DNA from 2 places in the Metabacillus sp. B2-18 genome. Region 1 is predicted to be linked to the other one. Evidence: riboswitches for the same ligand, from Rfam matches in the RefSeq annotation. Region 1 holds a riboswitch; the other holds the start of a gene.
The links. Region 1 has a riboswitch for S-adenosylmethionine ahead of mtnK (S-methyl-5-thioribose kinase). Riboswitches for the same ligand answer to the same signal wherever they lie in the genome.
Positions count from the first base shown of each region.

Region 2: another riboswitch for S-adenosylmethionine. It lies ahead of LPC09_RS05100 (methionine biosynthesis PLP-dependent protein); the one in region 1 lies ahead of mtnK (S-methyl-5-thioribose kinase).

Region 1 is NZ_CP088245.1:1,563,596-1,567,361, forward strand. It holds gene mtnA (S-methyl-5-thioribose-1-phosphate isomerase) at 1-786, opposite strand, end outside; gene mtnK (S-methyl-5-thioribose kinase) at 865-2,067, opposite strand; SAM riboswitch class I at 2,164-2,309, opposite strand; gene LPC09_RS07865 (carbon-nitrogen family hydrolase) at 2,466-3,254, opposite strand; gene LPC09_RS07870 (pyridoxal phosphate-dependent aminotransferase) at 3,359-3,766, shown strand, end outside.
Region 2 is NZ_CP088245.1:967,392-971,157, forward strand. It holds gene LPC09_RS05085 (ABC transporter permease) at 1-97, shown strand, start outside; gene LPC09_RS05090 (aliphatic sulfonate ABC transporter substrate-binding protein) at 240-1,244, shown strand; gene LPC09_RS05095 (SCO family protein) at 1,254-1,826, shown strand; SAM riboswitch class I at 1,896-1,981, shown strand; gene LPC09_RS05100 (methionine biosynthesis PLP-dependent protein) at 2,364-3,488, shown strand; gene metC (cystathionine beta-lyase) at 3,475-3,766, shown strand, end outside.

The DNA of each region.
Region 1 (3,766 bases):
TGCCAAAAGTGCTAGATTAAATGTTCCAATTTTATTCGCTGTATCACCGTTCGCTGCAATACGGTCTGCTCCAACAATAATTGCAGTAATATCCTTGGACTTTATCGTATGTGCTGCCATATTATCAGTTATAAGTGTAACATCGACACCCGCTTGCATAAGCTCCCAAGTAGTTAAACGTGCTCCTTGTAAGACGGGTCTAGTTTCACATGCGTAAACACTTAAGTTAATATTTTTCTCTTTGGCTAAGTAAAAAGGAGCAAGTGCTGTACCATACTTAGCAGTTGCTATGGATCCTGCATTACAAATCGTCATTATTCTGTCTCCATCTTTGAAAACGCTCAATGCATGTTCACCAATTAATTGACAAACCTGTTCATCTTCTTTTTCAATTAAGATGGCTTCTTTAAGGATTGTTGATTTTGCTTCATCTATCGTTTGAGCATTTGCCACACTTTTCATAAGTCGATCTAGTGCCCAAAATAAGTTTACAGCAGTTGGTCTTGAGCTAGCCAGATAATCATGATTTTTTTGTAAATTTTGATAAAACTCTTCAAGTGATTTTGATTGATCCTGCAATGCTGCTAGAGCTAAACCATATGCTGCAGTTATTCCGATAGCAGGAGCACCTCGAACTTTTAAAGATTGAATAGCTTCCCACACATCTTCAATGTTTCTTAATTCAAGGTATTCTGTTAATTGTGGAATCTTTTGTTGGTTTAATAAAGAGATATAATCTTCCTTCCAGATGACGGAACGAGGAATGACAAAATTTTCGTTTAACATTGTATGAAAAAAACTCCTTTTAAAAAAATGTGCTCAACCAGTATTAGAATATGAAAAGTTTTTTATAAACATTTGTTTTTAAATTACTGATAAAGCAGTTTGGTTAACACGGTTTCTAATTTGTTGCGTGTTTTTAATTGCTTTTCTATTTACAATAAGATCTCTGCCAAGTTTTAAGGCAATTTGCTTTGTTGATATTTTCTTTTCATATGGTTCAATTGTGTCAAGGTCAGCTACATGGGCTAGGCCAATGGATCGTCGGATTAATTCGCATCCTGCATAACCAGTAGCTTCTTCAAAGATCTGTTCTAAAACATAACCTAAGTAGCCATCTAAATTCGTATAAATTTCTAAACCATCATTTTCCCATGCTTTTGAAAATTCTTTTACAAACACATTCCAAGTCGTTTCAATATGGTGGAAAAGAATTTGTTGTTTTTTCGGTTCACGAGATAGTGCATTAAAAACTAAATTTGCAAATACTTGACCAACATCAAAGCCGATAGGGCCGAAGTAAGCAAACTCAGGGTCAATGATTTTTGTTTCTTGTTCATCCGCAAAAATACTTCCAGTATGCAAATCACCATGTAAAAGTGCTTCAGCTTTTGTTAGAAAGATTTGTTTTAGTTTAGCAACTTCAAGTTTTAATTCATGGTCCTGCCAAATTTGTTCTACATCTTCTTGAAGCTCTGGTTCATAATCGTTTGTTTCATGATCGAAGAAAGGATCAGTAAAAATTAGATCTTCTGTTATTTTACAAAGATCAGGGTTAATGAATTGTTGAACCAAAGATTTTTTATAATGTTGATCCATGCCATAGTCAGATGTATAAAACAGTGTTTTAGCAAGGAATTCCCCAACATGTTGAGATAAAAGTGGTAAATCTTTTCCGCTAATAAAGGCTGCTCTAGCAATTTCAAGATGTGAAAGATCTTCCATAATTGTTATGGCCAATGACTCATCTGAATAGAACACTTTTGGTACATATTGTGGAACAAATTCAGCTTGTTTAAGAAGTGCATTTGTTTCGATTCTAGAACGATCAAGAGTTAGTGGCCAGCTTTCACCAACTACTTTCGCATATGGTAATGCTTGTTTAATGATGATGCTTTCTCCGTTTTCTGGATCTTTCACTTTGAAAACTAAGTTTAAATTTCCATCGCCAATTTCATTACATGTTAGTTGACTATTTTCAGGAAGCAACTGCAATTTCTTTGCTAAGGCAATTGCTCCGTTTTCAGTTAGTGGTTCGTAAACAGGTGATTTTTTATGTGCACACATTTATTTATACCTCCAATTAGTTGTTTTTGGAGGCTTTTCTAAAATAAGAAAAGCCTCTTTCCAGATTGAAAGAGGCTTGAAGTCATTGCTTCGCACCTCTCATCTTTCAGAAAGATATTCTTTCTGATGGAATTAGCACCGTGCCCAACTGGAAGTTCCAGGTATTATTTCACATAGAATGAAATATGGTCGGTTGCTGCGGCGTCATTGGGCCAAGTCCCTCTGCCAACTCTTGATAAGAGATTTTTTAGTAAAACATAAGTATATGTTTAACATATTAAGTATTCAAAAAATTAATGCTTTTCTAGAAAAATATATTGCTTGATTAGGATATTACCAATGATACTTTATCTTTGTCAATACATTATTGGGAATTGCCTAAATATTTGTGAAGTTTTTTATTGATAGTATTGCGGTAGACGGTCATCAAAGATTGGGATTTGACTGCGGACCTTTTTAACAACTTCAGCATCTAATTTGGCCGAAATAATTCCGGCTTTTTCGGTTGCTTCAGCTACGATCTCACCCCATGGGTCAATGATGAGAGAATGTCCTGCAAATTCATTATTAGGATCAGATCCAGCACGGTTACATGCTACAACATAACATTGATTTTCAATTGCTCTGCTTAGCAATAATGTTTTCCAATGATGCAGTCTTGGCATTGGCCACTCAGCTACAACAAATAATACTTCTGCACCTTCTGTTGTATGAGCGCGTATCCATTCTGGGAAACGAATATCGTAGCAAATAACTCCTGCACTTTTCAGTCCATTTATCTCAAACAAACCTTTTTCAGTTCCGGCCGCTAAATAATGATGTTCATCCATGAGCTTAAATAAATGAAGTTTGCTATATTCATGGATAAACTCACCATTATTGTTCACAATATACATCGTATTTGTTACGCTATCCTTGCATTTTTTTGCAATAGAGCCACCTACAAAGTGAACATTATACTTTTTTGCTAAGTTACTTAGGAATGTCTTTGTTCTTTCGCCATCATGATCAGCAATTTCATCTAGGCGGGTTAAATCATAGCCAGTTGTCCAAAGTTCAGGAAGAACAATGATGTTCGGGTTCTCCTGTTCTACTGCTAATGCTACTTTTTCTTCTACTTGTTGATAATTAAAGTCAGGATCACCAAATTTAATATCAAGTTGAATACATGCAATGATAGGTTTCATTTTTTAAGTCACACCTTCATTTATAAATTTTACTTTACAAGTTGATTCTAACAATATATGATTTGTGACTAGAATTTCAAGAATTTTTTGAGTAGGTGTAGAAAATGAAAGTTTTTGAGCAATCCCATTTATTAAATACATTACCGAAGCAGTTTTTTGCCAATCTTGTTGCAAAAGTAAATACAATTGTTGAGCAGGGACATGATGTTATTAATTTAGGACAGGGTAACCCTGATCAACCAACACCAAAACATATCGTTGAAGCAATGGAGAAAGCTGTTAGAAATCCTCAATATCACAAGTATTCACCATTTCGTGGTCAAATGTTTTTGAAGGAAGCCGTCGCTACCTTTTACAAAAGAGAGTACGGAGTGGAGATAGATCCTGCTAGTGAGGTAGCGATTCTATTTGGAGGAAAGGCTGGGTTAGTTGAGGTTCCGCAATGTTTGTTAAATCCTGATGATGTTGTTCTTGTACCAGATCCTGGATACCCCGATTATTGGTCTGGAGTC
Region 2 (3,766 bases), 600 kb from region 1:
TATGATCATGATTATGGTCATTGGTGTTATTGTCGATTTACTCTTTTTCCAACGTATTGAGAAAAACGTAATGAAAAAATGGGGATTAGATAGTTGAGGATTTTTTTAATAAAAGCAATTGGTATGTCACCAATTGCTTCAAATCTCACCTCTGACTTCTGACTTCAAGCGTAAAATAAGGTATCAAAGTAAAAGGTTATTTTTAACTTACAATCATTATTCAAAATGGAGGTTACATCATGAAAAAAGGACTTTTATTTGCAATTATTTCAATTTTATTAGTAGGTGTCCTTGCAGCTTGTGGAACTGGTGAATCATCAAATACAAGCGGTAGCGGGAGCACAGAAGAGGTTGTGATTGGATATTTCCCAAACATTGACCACGTACCAGCTATGATTTCTAGAGAAAAAGGTTATTATGAAGAAGCTCTTGGAGAAAACGTAAAAGTAACATACAAAACGTTCCCTGACGGAGCAGCGTTTATGACGGCTTTAAAAACAGGTGAAATACAAGCAGGACTAGTAGGACCAGGTCCAGTTATGAACAACTATGCAAATGGAGCAGACGTGAAAATTATTGCAGGTGCATCTTCAGGTGGTACTGTTGTTGTTGCATCAGCAAAAAGTGGTGTTCAATCAGTTGAGGATGTTTCAGGTAAAACGTTCATCACACCTGGTGTAGGTTGCACACATGATGTTCAAATGGAAACATTTCTTAAAGATTTAGGAATTACATCAGCACGTATTGGTGGAACTCTTAAACATGTAACTGGTAACCCAGCTCAATACGGTGCAATGTTCGAATCAGGTAAAGTAGATCTTGCTGCTGTTCCAGAGCCGTGGGCATCACAATTAGTAAATGACGGTGCAAAAGTAATCGTTGATACAGATGAAATCTCATATGGTACAACATTACCTAACACAGTGTTAGTAACAAGTGGAAAACTAATTGAAGAAAATAAAGAGCTAGTAGCTAATATCGTAAAAGCACATGAGCAAGGCGTTAACTTTATTAACGAAAATCCAGAAGAAGCACGTGATATTGCAATTAAAGCTATCAAAGACATCACAGATCAAGAATTAGACCCAGCGATCGTTGACAGCGCGTGGGAGCGTGTAACATACACTACAGAAGTAAACGCAGATGTTGTTCAAGAATTTGCAAATTCTTCTTATGAATTAAAATTCCTAAAGGAAAAACCAGAATTCAGTGATCTAATCGACACTTCATTCTTAACGAAGTAGGAATCTACCGTGAAAAAAATACTATCAATTGTAATTGCTGTTCTAGCGTTGGTAGGCTGTTCTCAGTCTATCAACCTGGAAGAGCATTTTTCATTAAATGGAACTGTAGAGCCACTGGAAGCCGTGAATCAAAACGGAGAAGCTGTAAGAATGTCTGACTACGAAGACAAAGTTTGGATAGCTACGTTTATTTTTACAAATTGTGATACTGTCTGCTCGCCAATGACTGCTCACATTGCTACACTTCAAGAGCAGTTAAAAGATGAAAAAGCAGAAGCAGAGTTAGTTTCCTTCAGTATTGATCCAGAACATGATACACCTGAAGTGTTAAAAAAGTTTGGAAATCAATTCGGTGCTGATTATGAAACTTGGAACTTTCTAACAGGCTATGATCAAGCAGAAATTGAATCTTTTTCTAATATAAGTTTCTTAGCTCCTGCTGCAAAACTTGAAGGCTCAACTCAATATGTGCACAGTACCTCGATCTTTCTTATGAAAGGTAGTCAAATCCTTGAGCAATACGATGGAGTATCTGACGTACCATTCGAAAAAATTATCGAAGATATCAAACTATTACAATAATTCTATTGCATTCTCCACTTGAATAAGGTACAGTAATAAAAAGTTAAACATTTTAAAAATTTCATATATTTCTTATCAAGAGAGGCAGAGGGACTGGCCCTATGAAGCCTCAGCAACCGGTTCATAACGAGTGAAGATCTGGTGGTTGATGATAGATAAACTCTAAGTAAGTTTTTTACAGCACCGACAGGAAATGAAAAATGAATGGAACAAAGCGCCCTTGTTTGTTACAGGCATTTTTCATTTTCTGTCGAGGCTTGCAGAGCAAGCCGCAAGCACTTGCGTGCTGTGAAAAACTACACAACACTAATTATATGAGTTTACTTATTTAACAACACCATACCAAGACTTCTGCGAGTGCCAAGGTGCTAAATCCAGCAAGCCACACCAGCTTTATGCTTGAGAGATAAGAAGAAGCGCACTTTAACGACACAGTCTTCTTCTTAACGGGGAAGACTTTTTATTTTGCTTTTTTAAGACATGTACACTTTCTCTCATGTACATAATCATTAAATTTATATCTTAGGAGTGACAAACATGAGTAAACGTATCGAAACAAAATTAGCACAAATCGGCAACCGCAGTGAAAATGTAACAGGTACAGTTAACCCGCCAATTTATTTATCAACAGCCTATCGTCACGCAGGTATCGGTGAATCAACTGGATTTGATTATATCCGAACAGGAAACCCTACAAGACTATTAGTCGAAAAAGCGATTGCAGACCTTGAGCATGGCGACCGCGGCTTTGCCTTCAGCTCAGGAATGGCTGCCATCCAAACAATCATGGCCCTCTTCCAAAGTGGAGACGAACTGATCGTTTCTTCGGACCTTTACGGTGGAACATACCGTCTTTTTGAAAGAGAATGGAGAAAATACGGATTATCATTTCAATATGATGATTTCACAAATCCAGCTGAAACGGAAAAATTGATCAATGAAAACACAAAAGCTCTATTCATTGAAACGCCAACAAATCCATTAATGCAGGAAGCGGATATTAAAGAGCTAGTAGGAGTTGCGAAAAAGCATAACATACTCGTGATTGTTGATAACACTTTCTATACACCAGTTCTTCAAACGCCAATCTTAGATGGAGCGGACATTGTCATCCATAGTGCAACAAAATACTTAGGAGGGCACAACGATGTTCTTGCAGGCTTAGTTGTTACGAAGGGGCAGGAACTAAGTGAAGAATTCTTCCAACACCAAAACGCAATTGGTGCTGTTTTATCACCATTTGATTCTTGGTTGTTAATGAGAGGGATGAAAACTTTATCACTTCGTATGAGACAGCATCAGGAAAATGCTCAAAAGGTAGCGGCATTTTTAGAAGAGCATTCTGATGTACTTGATGTCTTATATCCAGGAAAAGGTGGAATGCTTTCATTCCGTTTACAAGATGAAGAATGGATTAATCCGTTTTTGAAAAATCTTAACACGATTTGCTTCGCAGAAAGCTTAGGTGGCATCGAAAGCTTCATCACGTACCCAGCAACACAAACACATATGGATATTCCAGAAGATATTCGAATCGCAAATGGTGTCTGTAATAAGCTGCTACGTTTTTCAGTTGGTGTTGAGCATGCAGAAGATATTATTGAGGATCTAACACAGGCATTTAAAGCAATGAAAGGAGTGGAAGCAGTTGAGCAATCATGATTGGTCATTTCAAACAAAGCTACTTCATAACGAGTCAAAGGTGGACCGCGGCACAGGATCGGTAAGTGTGCCGATTCACCATTCCTCTACTTTTCATCAATTTGATATCGATGAATTTGGGAAATATGATTATGCACGTTCAGGCAACCCTACGCGAGAAGCATTGGAGAGTGCCATTGCAGAATTAGAAGGCGGATCACGTGGATTGGCGTTCTCCTCTGGTATGGCAGCTATTTCTACCGCGTTTTTGCTGTTATCACAAGGAGATCATGTACTTG